Regions from separate parts of the Shewanella sp. 10N.286.52.B9 genome, predicted to be linked through region 2. Evidence: predicted binding sites of a transcription regulator. Region 2 holds the regulator's gene; each other region holds the start of a gene.
The links. Region 2 encodes LexA, which represses DNA repair genes until DNA is damaged. Its sites were predicted from a motif close to TACTGTATNNNNATACAGTA; they were not measured.
Positions count from the first base shown of each region.

Region 1: recN (DNA repair protein RecN) is a predicted target of LexA. The motif match lies at 3,797-3,816, and genes of this name have one in related genera.
Region 3: BCU91_RS14630 (YebG family protein) is a predicted target of LexA. The motif match lies at 2,402-2,421, and genes of this name have one in related genera.

Region 1 is NZ_MCTY01000212.1:21,370-26,439, reverse strand. Features, by position in the region: gene ribE (6,7-dimethyl-8-ribityllumazine synthase) at 1-38, shown strand, start outside; gene nusB (transcription antitermination factor NusB) at 53-457, shown strand; gene thiL (thiamine-phosphate kinase) at 551-1,507, shown strand; gene BCU91_RS17585 (phosphatidylglycerophosphatase A) at 1,507-1,998, shown strand; gene recN (DNA repair protein RecN) at 2,108-3,766, opposite strand; gene BCU91_RS17575 (AEC family transporter) at 3,880-4,845, opposite strand.
Region 2 is NZ_MCTY01000198.1:34,000-39,069, reverse strand. Features, by position in the region: gene mtr (tryptophan permease) at 1-810, opposite strand, end outside; gene plsB (glycerol-3-phosphate 1-O-acyltransferase PlsB) at 822-3,242, opposite strand; gene lexA (transcriptional repressor LexA) at 3,621-4,238, shown strand; gene BCU91_RS15625 (SulA-like leucine-rich domain-containing protein) at 4,235-4,741, shown strand.
Region 3 is NZ_MCTY01000194.1:25,032-30,101, reverse strand. Features, by position in the region: gene prc (carboxy terminal-processing peptidase) at 1-695, opposite strand, end outside; gene proQ (RNA chaperone ProQ) at 718-1,347, opposite strand; gene BCU91_RS14635 (GAF domain-containing protein) at 1,614-2,072, opposite strand; gene BCU91_RS14630 (YebG family protein) at 2,097-2,390, opposite strand; gene BCU91_RS14625 (paraquat-inducible protein A) at 2,597-3,226, shown strand; gene BCU91_RS14620 (paraquat-inducible protein A) at 3,216-3,848, shown strand; gene BCU91_RS14615 (MlaD family protein) at 3,835-5,070, shown strand, end outside.

The DNA of each region.
Region 1 (5,070 bases), on a different contig from region 2:
TTAACGTTCTGCAAGAATTAGAACAACAGTTAGTATAGTAGTAGGAAAAGTAATGAAGCCTTCAGAGCGCCGCAAGGCACGCCGTTTAGCTGTTCAAGCTATTTATTCATGGCAGTTAAGCAAGAACAATGTTGCTGATGTTGAACATGAATTTTTAACTGAACAAAACATTAACGGTGTTGATGTAGCTTATTTTCGTGAATTGCTATCAGGTGTAGCCACGAAAGCAACTCAACTTGATGATCTGCTAAAGCCTCATTTAGATCGTGATATTGAAGATGTATCACCCGTTGAGAAAGCCATTGTGCGTTTAGCAGCTTATGAATTAACTTATCGTAAAGATGTGCCATATAAAGTGGCCATTAACGAAGGTATCGAATTAGCGAAAGCGTTTGGTGCTGACGATAGTCATAAGTTTGTCAATGGTATGCTAGATAAGCTTGTTACTCGTAAGTAATGAATGAAAACGGTATCTTCGGATACCGTTTTTGTATGTAACGCTTTTTTCTACAAAATAATAGGTGGGCGGTTATCCGCACCAGATTATATCGTGAAAGAATTCCAACTTATCGAACAATTTTTCCGTGATAAAGGTCAGCAACGTCGAGATGTGCATTTAGGCATTGGCGATGACTGTGCATTAGTCCAACCGGCGGAAAACACATCTATTGCCATATCTTGCGACACCCTAGTCGAGAATGTCCATTTTTTACCGACAATGCCAGCTTATGAGCTTGGCTATAAATCTGTAGCGGTAAATTTATCCGATCTTGCTGCCATGGGCGCAGATCCGGCGTGGATGACGTTAGCGCTAACCTTGCCAGATGTTGATAATGAGTGGTTAGCGCAATTTAGCCAAGGGCTATTTGAAGCGGCTGAATATTACAGTGTTAGTCTGATCGGTGGTGATACCACCCGCGGGCCTCGCTGCATCAATATTACTATTCATGGTCAAGTGCCAACCGGTAAAGCATTAACCCGTAGTGGCGCGAAAATTGGTGACTGGGTGTATGTTACTGGCACTTTGGGTGACTCTGCCCTTGGGCTTGATATCCTGTTGGGCAAAAAAGAAGTCGCACATCAACATAAAGAATTTTTAATTAACCGTCACTATCATCCAACGCCTAGAATACTAGCGGGTCAAGCGCTACGCTCTTTAGCAACCAGTGCCATTGATTTATCTGACGGTTTATTTTCTGATATTCAGCACGTTTTAAAGGCATCTAATGTGGGTGCGATTATTGATGTGAATGAATTACCGCTATCGGAATCATTACAAGCATCATTGAGCCCTAATGAAGCAACTAGTTATGCGTTAACTGGTGGCGAAGATTATGAGTTGATGTTTACTGTACCAGAATCTCAACGTGGCGCTTTGGATATTGCACTGATCCACGCTGGGGTTAAATTTATTAAAGTAGGTCAAATTTGTGCCGGCGAAAAGTTACGCTTAGTGGCTGATGGCAAACCTTTTGAGCTAGAAAAAAATAGTTTTGAGCATTTCTAATGAAGTTTATTTCAACCGATCCAGCCGTTAAGAAATTAACCTTAACAAACCCTGTACACTTTTTAGCATTAGGTTTTGGCAGTGGTTTAGCCGCCAAAGCCCCGGGCACCTTTGGTACCCTTGCCGCAGTGCCGATTGTGTACTTGATGAGCTTTTTAAGCCTATCGGCTTTTATTTTTATCACGCTAATTAGCTGCCTTGTTGGTATTTATATTTGTGATAAAGCCGCTAAAGATATGGGCGTTCATGATCATGGCGCAATTGTGTGGGATGAAGTCGCAGGCTTAATGATCACCATGATTGCCGCCCCTGCTGGGGTAATTTGGTTAGTGGTTGGTTTTGCGTTATTTCGTTTTTTCGATATTTTAAAACCGTGGCCAATTCGTTGGCTCGACGCTAAAGTGCATGGCGGTTTTGGGATCATGATTGATGATGTATTAGCGGGGATTTTCTCGTTAATTTGTTTACAGTTGTTGGCTTATTATATTTAACCAATGATACTTTAATCTCTTTAAAGCTAATCCCATTAAACGTTAAGCCCACTTCATAGTGGGCTTTTTAATGGGCGATGATTAATGGATGATGCTTAAAGCTGCAAGATTATTGCAATAGCTCTCTAGCATTCGCTAAGGTATTTTCAGTTATCACATCACCCGCGAGTAGTCTTGCTAGCTCATTGACTCGCTCTTGTTTATCCAATGACTTCATATTCGTCTCAGTGCCGCCACTTTTGGTGAATTTATTCACTAGCATATGTTGGTGACCATTACCTGCAACTTGCGGTAAATGCGTCACACAGAGCACCTGAGTTGATTGACCTAAGCTGCGTAGCATTCTTCCCACAACTGCTGCAGTAGGTCCTGAAATACCTACATCCACTTCATCGAATATCAAGGTTGGTGTTGATACCTTTTTAGCGGTGATAACCTGAATACCAAGCCCAATACGTGACAATTCGCCACCAGAAGCTACTTTGGCAATGGGCTGCATCGGTTGACCGGGGTTGGTGGTAACCAAGAATTCAACTTGATCACAACCAGAAACTGATTGTAGTTCTGGGTTAAAATTCACCTCAATGCAGAATCTGCCTTTGGGCATATTTAACTCTTGAATCGATTGGGTGACTAACTTATTAAGCTCTTTAGCATAGCGGTTACGGCTATGGCTGAGTTTTTGGGCGCTAATTACGTAAGCTCTTTTGCTTTCATCTACTTGCTGCTGAATTTCATCAAGCCTTGTGGCATCGTTATTAAGCTCGCTAAGTTCAGCTTTTAAAGCTTGGTGATGCTCAAACAGTTGCTCAGAGCTCACATGGTGTTTTCTTGATAATTGCATCGCCTTTGAAATGCGCTGCTCAAGGTAAGCAAAGTGTTCAGGATCGAGTTCTATTCGGCTTAAATAGTCCTGAACTTCGCTGCTGCTTTCCTGCACTTGAATTAACGCTTCATTGAGCATTTGAGCAATATTACTTAGTTGTGGGTCAAACTCAGTTAGGTTCTCAGCTAAGCCCACGACCCGATTAAGTAAAGATTCAATATTGGCTTCATCGTCATCACACAGTAATTGCAGGCTGGATTGGCAGGTATCAATTAACTCTGTGCCGTTAGCAAGGCGTTTATGCTCTTGCTCAATCTCAATAAATTCACCGGCTTTAAGATCAAACTCATCAAGCTCTTCAACTTGATATTGCACTAGCTGTTTTCTGGCTATACGCTCTTGCTGATTTTGTTGTAATTGTTTCAGTTCATTTTCGATTAACTTACAGCGTTGATAGCTTTTGCTTACCCCATCAAGCAATAATTTATGGTTGGCGTAGCTATCAAGAAGGGTCAGTTGATGCTCGCTTTTTAACATTGCATGATGTGCGTGTTGGCCGTGAATACCGACAAATAATTGCCCTAGAGATTTAAGCTGGGCTAACGGAACTGGATTACCATTTATATAGGCACGTGAGCGGCCATCGGCATTAATTGTTCTTCTTAAGATACATTCGTCTTCGACATCAAGGTCATTGTCCTCTAGCCAGCGCTTAGCAAATGGCACATCATCTAAGCTAAAGCGGGCACTCACTTCGGCTTTGGTTGCACCTGGTCTAACGCTATTGGCATCTGAGCGATTACCAAGGCATAAGCCCAGGGCATCAATAGCAATGGATTTACCAGCACCGGTCTCACCAGTAATGCTGGTCATGCCAGCTTTAAAGTCGAGTTCTAGAAAACGTACAATTGCGAAATTATTAATGCTTAATTGGCACAGCATAATCAATCCTTGTGTGAATAACCATCAAACCACTGTATCTGCATACAGTTTACACTGTTTTTATATACAGTAAAGTACTGTATAAAAAATGGTGCTGATTTTTTATACGAGGATTAAACCAAGGCGCTTAAGATTTTTTCAATAATGGGCAAACTAATAAAGGTGGCTGTAGTGCTGATCAATGTGCACTTGGCACTTGATAAGGTATAGATTTGGTAACGCTGTGCCAGTAAGTAAACACTTGCTGCTGTCGGCAGTGCCGCCAGAATGACGCCCATAAAAACTAGCTCAGACTCCACCTTAAAATAGCTTAATAAAACATAGGCAAATAACGGCTGGACAATGAGTTTTAAACTATTCAGCAAGCTCATTTCAAGGGCGATATTATGTTTTTTAGGCCCAGCTTTTGCGCCGCGATGCATGGCTTTAGCTAACACCATGCCAATGGCAAATAAGGCGCAGGGGCTAGAGGTGTTTCCGATTAACCGAAACATCATGCTGATACTGTCAGGTAGGTTTATTTTGAGCGCTGATACCAATACCCCTAGGGCGCAACCAATAACGATGGGGTTGGTGATTAATGCGTTGAGCATAATCATAATAGGATGACGTTGTTGGGTTTTATTCACCGCAAGTTCCATGCTCACCAGTGCAAATGCGAACATGATAATGGACAGTAGACTGGCAATGGCTGCGGTGGCGATGGCTTGATTGTTATCAGGATACAAGTTCATCATTAAAGGGATCCCAATAAAGGCGGTATTACCAAAACTGGTGTTTAGGCCTCTAATTGCAGCTAGCGCGGGCTGTTTATTGTCTGCAAGGGTTGAGATGATCACTGTAATACAATATGTGCCCGCCATAGCGAGGCCAAAGGCGAATATAAATCCCCATTGCAGAATATCGTTAATGTCAGTTTCGGCCAGTGCAATAAATAAAATAGCAGGGAAGGCGATATAGTAGACGTATTTATTTAGCGCCGAGTCACTATCTTGGGGGAGTAATTTAAGTTTCTGGACACTAAAGCCAATAACCATGATGCCAAAAATAGCTATAAGTGGGGTTAGGATACTAGGCAAGCTTGATTCCTTTTTAGGACCTTGAATGACATATCAATAATGTGGGCGTTGGATATCTTACTTTAATGGCGCCAATAAGATATTAGATAAAGGTAAGGTATGAGATGAATCTAAGTTATTCAAATAAGTTAAGTTTTTAAATTAAACTAAGATAAGAAAAACTGCATAGATCTGATACGACAAGGAGGATGTAAATGTTGCCCATCAGGTTGGCATTAGAGTATA
Region 2 (5,070 bases):
GCCCACTAACACACCCATATTGCCGCCCTGAGCAATAATGTCGCTGAACTGACTACGGGGAATGTTGCCCATGGTTGCCACTAACCAACAGCTGTAAATAACTAAGGCGATAAACGTACCAATAAAGATGGCTTTTAAAATCACTTTAGGTTGTTTGCCGTAATACTTAACTAGGCTTGGCACATTGCCGTGGTAACCAAAACTGGCCAGCCCAAAAGGTAGCGCCGCTAAAATATAAGGCGAGAAACTCGCCTCACCATCTGGCATTAATAATTTTGCGCTATCAATATCAATCAGCAGATTTCCGATGGCGAGAAAAAAGGTAATTAACATCCCGCCAATCATAATGGTGGTAATGCGATCAACCGCTTTGGTACTGATGATCACCACTGCAGCAAGTACGACGGCAAACACTAACCCTGCGATCGGTTGAGGTAAGTTAATCCCCATCCCCGCAAGGGTGTGATTAACAATCGAGCCACCACCACTGATGTAAGCATAGGTCAGGATGTACAACACAAAAGCAATAGATAACCCGTTAATAATCCGCCAAAACTGGCCTAAGGTTACCTTAGTTAAGGTGTCAAAACTGTCACCGGGTTTAAAATGCAAATTGGTTTCAAGTAGCATCAGACCTGACACCAGCATACAAAACCAAATACCAATTAACATGACTAATGAATAGCCAAACCACATGCCTGCACTGACCACAGGCAAAGAAAACATACCAGCACCGACTGTGGTACCGGCGATGATCATAGCACCGCCCAATAAGGATTTATTTTGCGGTTGAGATTGTGTCGAACTCATAAAATTAGTTATTACCCATGTTCCATTGTGACACTATCAACAATGGTTTTTCGAACAGATAAACGCAGCATACCATTGGCATGATCACGTATTCGGATGACTTCAAATTGATTATCGTTAGCGGATAAATACCCTAATTCTTTTAATTTCACACTCAAATTATTGTAGAGCTTTTTATCATAAAACTCAGGCGCAGTAATTCCATGTAAAGCACCTAAACGCTGAGCCAATAAATGGCTGGCGCTTTCTAAATCAGAACGCTCAATTTCTGGTTTGTAAGCCAGTAAATTAAAGATAATCGCGTAACGCTGTAGGGTCTCACTGACCGTGGCGGACAATAACATTAACTGAGTGACATTACTTTGATTGACTTCAAAGTGATCGCTACCGGAAATTAGCTTTTGTTCAACAAACAAATCAAGCACTTGATCCACATAGGCACTTAAATCTTCAATGCCCATAAACAGCTCAGCTTTCAATAATGGGTAAAAATCATTAACAATTTGCTGGATTTTTTCTCGGCTAAATTCTTCATATTGCACCAAGCAACTGGCGATTAATGAAGGCACTGCCATTAGATGAATTATGTTATTGCGATAATAGCTCATCGCAATCACTGAGCTATCTTCAATTGCGATAATTTCGCCGATGGCATCTGTGGTTGAGGTAAATTTATTCAGCGACAAACATTGCTCAACTAGGTCATGAGCTGAGCCCTCAGCCACCGACGCATACTCAGTATAAGGAACATCCTTTAAGATTTTCAGGTAGAGGTCTAGCTGGGTTTCAAGCTCACTGCGCTGCAGGGCGTTTTGCTCTGAAGCCAGCAGCGCCATACTTGCTAATGTCACCGAACTCGCTGCGGCGGCGCCATTGATGTTAGTCATCACTTTATTGGCCAATACATTTACTGCTGGCGTTAACCATGATGGCTTTTGATCCGGATCTTGAGCAATTTCTTCACGCCAATTTGGCGATTGTTGATTTAAAAATTGCTGCACATTGATTGGCTCGCCAAAGTTAACGTAACCTTGGCCAAAGTTGCCTAATTTACGCAGCGCACCAAAGACCTGCCACACTGATTCTTTTTGCTTTTTCTTACCGCTTAACTCTTTATGATAGGTGGACACTTCCATCACATGATCATAACCAAGATAAACTGGCACTAAGGTTACTGGGCGTTCAATGCCCCGCAGTACACAGTTAACTGTCATCGCTAACATGCCGGTCTTAGGCGCTAATAAACGACCGGTACGAGAACGACCACCTTCGGTGAAGTATTCAACCGAATAGCCTTTAGCAAATAACTGATCTAAATACTCACGAAACACTGCGGTATAAAGTTTATTACCGTTAAAGCTACGACGAATAAAGAAAGCACCACCACGGCGGAACATAGGGCCTGCTGGCCAAAAGTTTAAATTAATACCGGCGGCAATATGCGGCGGCACCATGCCTTGGTAATACAAAATATACGACAGCAGTAGGTAATCCATGTGGCTACGATGGCAAGGCACATAGACAATTTCATGACCATCATGATGCAGCTTACGCACTTTTTCAGCGCTTTTAATGCTAATACCGCTGTATAACTTATTCCACAACCAAGTAAGAAAGCGCTCAGCAATACGCACTAAGCTGTCTGAGTAATCCGCTGCAATTTCATCTAAATACTGAATAGCTTTTTCGCGGGCTTTGTCTTCAGGAATTTTTTTATTAAGCGCTTCTTCTTTTATCGCTTGAGCAATGGCATCAGACTTTAATAATGAGTTGAACATTGCCTGACGATTTGGCAGTTGTGGGCCTGTCATCACTTTACGTTGGCGTCTAAAGTGCACTCGCGCCACACGGATAAGTTTATGCGCAATACTGACATCTGTGCCGTGTTCATCAGCCATATAACGTAGCGACATAGCATTTGAAAATTGAATAAAGCTATGGCGACCTAAGAACAAAATCATCAACCATTTACGTAACCAGGTCGGGTTTTCACGCTCAAATACGGCTGCGGTCATGGTGTCATCTTCTTTACCAGGGATACGTCCCCAATACAGACTCACTGGCACCAATTGAATATCAAGTTGATCATTTTTTTTATGTAAGGCTAATAAGCTGGTGAAGTTATCAACAAATTTTTCGCCACTTAAACGCTTGCCAAATAGAGGCTTACGACCTTCAATACACACAATTCTAGGGGTATTTAAGCCATCAACGTCTAGTCGCTCATAAGGGCTCGGTAAGCCATATTTGGCGGTCACTTCATTTAATGCCGCAATATCACTGAGTGATTCTGTCTTCATCACATAGACCACTGGTTTATCTGGGTCTAAGTTCAGATCGGCAAAGGGATCTTCAGGCACAACAACCGTGTGCACCATCAGTTTTTGAATCCAACGTAATGATTTTGCTATGATTGAGTCAGGTTTTAACATGAGTGTTCGCATATTCAACATCAATTAATTGGCCATAGAATACCAGATAATGGTTCAGTTTCACTAACAAGGGTCTATACAGAGAATATTTGTTCAGTAAAAATAGCCATATCCGAATAACAACCAACCTATTTTCAATCAACACTACTGTATAAATATACTGTTTAAACAAACGATGTGAGAAATAGCCAATTTCATCGGTTTAAAAAGCTGACTTACCTTCATTAACTAAATAATTAAATTACATATACTTAACCGTGCCCCCATATATAGCCAACAAGAATTAGATGATAATAGTTAAATTAATTTGGTTAATACTTGCGCGACCACCGATACTGTATATAATGACAGTCACTGTATAAAAAAACAGGAATCAATATGAGACCTTTAACGCCACGCCAAGCTGAAATATTAGAGCTAATTAAATGTAATATCGCCGAAACAGGTATGCCGCCAACTCGTGCAGAAATTGCAACTCGATTAGGCTTCAAAAGCGCCAATGCCGCTGAAGAACACTTAAAAGCACTGGCAAAAAAAGGCTGTATTGAAATTATTCCTGGTACCTCTCGCGGGATCCGCATGGTGCAGGTGGAGGAGGAAGTTGAAGCAGGCTTACCACTTATCGGCCAAGTTGCTGCAGGTGAACCTATCCTTGCTCAAGAGCATGTTGAACAGTATTTCCAAGTTGACCCAGAAATGTTTAAGCCCAATGCTAATTTCTTACTACGCGTTCGTGGCGACAGTATGAAAGACATTGGTATTTTAGAGGGCGACTTATTAGCAGTGCATAAAATGCAAACTGCCACCAATGGTCAAGTTGTAGTGGCACGTCTTGAAGACGATGTAACCGTGAAAAGATTTGAAAAGAAAGGCAATATTATTTATTTACATGCTGAAAATGCAGAATATGAGCCGATTAAAGTTGATTTAAGTTGCCAAAACCTAACGATTGAAGGGCTTGCTGTTGGCGTTATTCGTAATGGAGGTTGGTTATGAACACATTAATAGGCAATGCACCGCGTCACCCTGGATTATGGGTAGATATGGCATCTGATCCCTTACCCACTAAACAAGGGATTGAAACCAAGCGCACCCAAAACCAAGGCTTAACTGAATTGACTCAATTATGCAGTCAGTTAGCCATTTTAAGTCAGCAAGGCCGTTGGATTGTACTGATTAATCCGCCGCATATCGGTTATAAGCAAATTCTTGCTAATGCCAATGTTCGTATGGACAGAGTATTGTTAGTTCACACCAAAGATGAAGTCGAAACCCTGTGGGCGATGGAAAAAGCGCTCACTAACGGTACTTCAAGTGCAGTAATTACTTGGACACCACCATTAGATGCCCGCGACAATCGCCGCATTCAATTGGTTGCCAAAAATGCCTTAGCCCAAGGGCTTATCATTGAAGATGTAAATACTCACTTACCTGAAGGCGACCCATTAACGCAAACTTTAGCAGTACCGACTCGGGTAAACCTTACCTCGTTTCACTAGTAAAATATGACTAAAAAAGCCCTTCACTACGCTGAGGGGCTTTTTTTTGCACTTTTTTCAGCAAATTAGATGATAAAGTGATCTTGATCAATATTTAATCTCCAAGTAATGTAGTTAACAAGGTAGTAACAATTTATCGTACTGCCGAGAATAAATGTCAAAAAGATACAAACGCTATTAAAAGATTGAGCTGGTACCGTGCGGTATAGAAAGCCTTGAATGTAAAGCGTCAAATATAATTGATAAGTTCAGTATTAGGTACAAGTGTGGCACCGTAACGTAATAACATAATTGAGTTTTCAAGCTCAAAGCCACCGTGTACTTTGAAA
Region 3 (5,070 bases), on a different contig from region 2:
CGAGGAGACAAGTAACTGGTATGAGGCTCTACCGTGCGAGCAAAGGCATTCATCACACCTTGGAATACATCCTCGCTTTGTGTTTGACTTAAACGCTTGATGGCATTGTTATAGCGCTTGCCTAATACTTCGACGGTTTCTTTCCAATCTTTACCAGCAAGTTTTAGATTCAGTGCGTCATATTTAACTCGTTGACGCCATAGCTCATTGAGCTCAGCTTCATCTTTTGGCCAAGCAGCTTCTTCACGATCAAACTCGTAAGCATCGCCGGCTTCGGTAAAGTCGAATTCTTTATCAAGTAAAGTAAGCGCATAAGCAAAACGTTCATAACGACGTTTTTGCACTAAGGAGTACATATCAAAGGCGGGTTCGATATTGCCAGATTTGACCATATCGTCAAACGAATGCTGATACTGTTTAAAAGTATCAACATCAGCTTGAGTTAGAACATTGCGACGAAAATCAAGTTGTTGCAAATATCTTTCGTAAATCAACTCAGAAAAAGCATCATCAAGTTCAAAGCGATGATAGTGAGAACGAGTAAATAAATTCGTTACCCTTTTACTCGCAACCTTGTGTTGAGGCTCTTGCTCAAGTTTAGGTAACTCGTTGATTTGAATCGTTGGTGTTATTGCCCAAGCCGAAAAACCGACAAATAAAGTGGCAATCGACGCAGCCAAAGTGAGTTTTCGCATCAACAAGTTACTCCTTAAATGATCACGATAATAAAATATGCTCTGCACGAACTTTTACGATTAATCCAGTATCAAGCTGTACATGGATATCTTCTTTCTTGATGTCAGTGATAACACCAGGTACAGGGTTTTGCCCTAACTTGACACTAACACGTTGTTTTTGCTTAAGCTCGTCAAATTTAGCAGCAACATAATTAATTTTAGGTGCGGCAGGTTTTGCAGGCTTAGCTGGACGGTCTTTTTTAACCGGCGCTTTAGCTGCAGGTTTTCTTGCTGGCTTTTTAGGGGCCGCTTTAGCCGCTACAGCTTGACGCTTAGCTTTGGCTTTTTCTTGACCTTCTTTCAACGTTTGTTGAGCGTGGTCAATATGTTCTTGCTCCAATTCGCCACAATCTTGACCGTCAAGATCGATACGTTGAACACCCGCTTTAACGCCTTTCAAGTAGCGCCAGCTGCTTGTATAACGTCTAAGTGCTACACGTAATTGTGTTTTACTTACTTTAGAATCATCAGCCAACCTAGCAGCTAAATCTTGAAACAACCCAATTTTTAATGGCTTAGTTTCACCTTCTGCAATAAAGCATAAAGGAAATGTTTCATATAAATACGCTAAAACTGCGTTGGTGTCGGTCAACTTGTCTGTTGATTCCATTTTTACTTCCACGTTATAAAAGGGACTGAGTCTCAGCTTTCTTTGCGAGTACAGTCGTTTATCTTTCGTTAAACAGATCTTGCTTAACGTTCAAATTAGCACTTCTTATTCGATTGCTAAAGCAATTGAAACATGCTTTAACAAATTAACTCACTTAGCTGTAATTTTACAGTAAATAAATTTTATCCATAGCAATGCGCGCTGTTCGGTATTATAAAGCTCATGGCAGCGATTGCGACCCGCAATTTGCTATATTTGGTCGCTAATTAAGCAAATAGGCAAGATTCAAAGCTTTTTACTAGCATTTCTAAGCCTTTTCTATCGTCTGTATCAAAACGATTCAATGATGGGCTATCAATATCTAATACCGCAACTACGTCATTGCCTTGGCGAACAGGGACTACAATTTCAGAATTACTGGCAGCATCACAGGCAATATGTCCTGCAAATTGATGCACATCTGCCACTAATTGTGTTTCATCATTTGCCGCTGCTGTGCCGCATACACCTTTACCGATCACAATACGTGTACAAGCAACTTTTCCTTGAAACGGACCAAGAACGAGTTGTTCTTCACGCTTAATATAGAAGCCAACCCAATTTATATCATCTAAGTTGTCATTTAATAACGCTGAAAAGTTTGCCATTCCTGCAATAAGGTCGTCTTCACCGGTCATTAATGCCAGTACTTGGCGGTTTAATGTGTCATAAAACTCAGCTTTCATTTTCCATCCTAAGTGAGGTTTTTATTATTCTGCAGCCGCTTTTTTAGTGGCTTTTTTGTTTGCTGTTTTGGGTGTAGCCGCTTTAGGCTTTACGATCCCTTTTAATAAATTTGCAAGTTCATCCTTGTTAGATGCAAGATAAAAAGCAAGTTTTTCGACACTATTTTCCTCTATTTCCAGCTCAGCGCCAGAAATAAAAGGCACTAAGTTATCCGCAATGTCGAGCATTTTGTCGTAGGCGTCAGCTTCTTTCTTAGATGTAAACGTCATCTTCTCAACCCCTTCTCTTACCACGACAAACTTTGTTATTACAGCCATGATTAACCTCTTACTGTTTTTATATACAGTGCATAGAGTGTCATAGAACTAACTTCTGATGCAAGTATTCTGATTATTCTGGTATTATTAGGTTTTATTGTAACTTGATAAATAATATTTCCACTGTGTTTTTAATCAAAACAAAGCGTTTTTTATTATTTTATTGCTCATTAATATTTCACTACATGGACGGTTTTCCTTTATTTATGCCGAAAAGTCTTGACCCGAACACCATTATATTATGCCGCTCCTGTGACTTAGCCGTTCAAAAGCGCGCCTTACCGTCTAATGTTCGCGCGTTATGCCCTCGCTGCCATACGGCACTTTATGACGTTCCTTACTGCTCAATCAATGGCATGCTTGCCTTGTGTATCGCGGCATTATTATTTTATATTCCGGCTAACTTTTTACCCATCATAGAAATCAACTTTTTAGGCAGTGTGCGAACAACAACAGTTTTTGAAACGGCTGTGACGGTGTGGCTGCAAGGTTATTGGATAGTTGGCATCGCTGTGATGGCGGCAGCGGTCATTGCCCCGGGATTATTAATTTTATCGATTTTATTACAAGTCACCATAGTAAAACTTAAATTGCACTCCTGTTTTTGGCAAAAGACATATCGCGCACTGCTTAAAAACCATGCGACCTTATCGCAACTTACTATGCTTGAAATTTACGTCATTTCATTTTTAGTAGCTGCGTTTAACTTGTCTGACTTCTCAGATATTTATTTAGGCATGGGCACCTTCTGTTTTTGTATGCTGTTTTTAGTTATCTTATTTTTACAACGGGAATATAATTTAGAACATATGTGGGGAATGGCTTATGAGCGCTAACACTCCTGCGCGGCAAGGAATACAAATCGGTTTTTGTTTATGCACTGTTTGTCGAAAAATCAATAACATCAGTCGTGACCGTTGTAGTCGCTGTGATTCTAAAATCCAAACACGTAATCATGCCAGTTTACAGCAAAGTTGGGCGTTATTGATTACCGCAGCCATTTTGCTGATCCCAGCTAATATCTACCCAATCACTGTGCTCACCAATCAGGGAAAAGTCACCTATGACACCATATTTACTGGTATTGTGCATTTGGTTCACTCTGACATGATCCCTATTGCCATTATTGTCTTTACTGCCAGTATATTGGTGCCTTGGCTAAAAATTATAGGCTTAGCGATTTACTTAATCGCTATTAGCTTTAATCTGCCAGTTTCTAAAAAGAAACTCATGATAGGCTTTCATATTATTGAATGGATTGGCAGATGGTCGATGCTGGATTTATTTGTTATTGCGTTAACTGTCGCCGTCGTTAATATGGGGCAATTACTTGATGCTAAACCCGCACCTGCAGCAACCGCATTTGCGTTAGTCATTTTACTGACTCAGTTAGCAGCAAAGGTATTAGATACTCGTTTACTTTGGGATCGCTTGGAAAAAAACAATGACACAAATTGAATCACCAAAAGTTGTTAAAAAGAAATTATTCTCGCCGATTTGGTTATTACCGATTGTTGCCTTGGCCCTTGGCGCTTGGCTTGGTGTAAAAAGCATCAAAGAATCAGGTATCGAGATTATTGTGCACTTCCCTAATGCCGTTGGTATCGATATCGGTAAAACCTTAGTCAAATACCAAGGTTTGACCGTTGGTAAGGTGACAGATATCAGTATCGACAATGAATTGTCTGGCGTTAATGTCAAAATTATTATGGATTATCGCTCTGAACCATTTCTCAATAAAAATTCCAAGTTCTGGTTGGTCACGCCTAAAGCCAGTATCACTGGTATTGAAGGTTTAGATACCTTGTTTTCAGGCAATTATATTGCCGTTCAACCCGGTGATGGCAGCTCAGCATCTGAATTTGTCGCCTTAAAAGATGCGCCAACTATGCTTCCTGATACTAATGGGGTGCTTATTACGCTGACCACCTCAAAATTAGGCTCACTGGATATCGGCTCAATGGTGTTTTACCGTCAAATACCTGTAGGGAAAGTTGTAAACTATCGCTTAATTGACAGCGATACCATTAATATCAGCACGTTTATCGAGCAACAGTACGCCCATTTAGTGACACTAGAGTCCCAGTTCTGGAACGTGTCAGGTCTAAAAATTGATGCGTCTATGTCGGGCATTAAAGTCAATACCGAAAGCTTGGCATCGCTGCTCGCTGGCGGAATTAGTTTTAATTCAGTCGCTAATTCTGCCGCGGCGCAAAATGGTGACAACTTTGTGCTTTACCCTGATGAACAAAGTGCTGTCAAAGGCATCGAATTCACTCTGCTAGCCGATAATGCTGATGAGATTAGTCAAGGCTCAACGTTAGTTTATCGCGGCATTGATGTGGGTAAGATTCATCAAACCCAACTAACTGAAAACGGCGTGAAGTTTTTAGCTAAGTTTGATAGTCAATACCAACACTTATTAAACGCAGATACCCAATTTTGGATTGCAGGTGCTGATATTTCTTTAGAGGGCGTTAAGCACGCTGCAAGGTTGATCACTGGTAGTGTAGTCAATGTACTACCTGGAGTGAGCGACAACGCGCTGCCACAAGAGTATCAATTACAATCTCAAGCACCGGACCTTATGCAAGCTAGCCAGTTGACCATCAAATTAACGTCTGATGAACACAGTGGTTTAAGCGCTGGGGCTGAGGTGCGTTACAAACAAATGCCTATT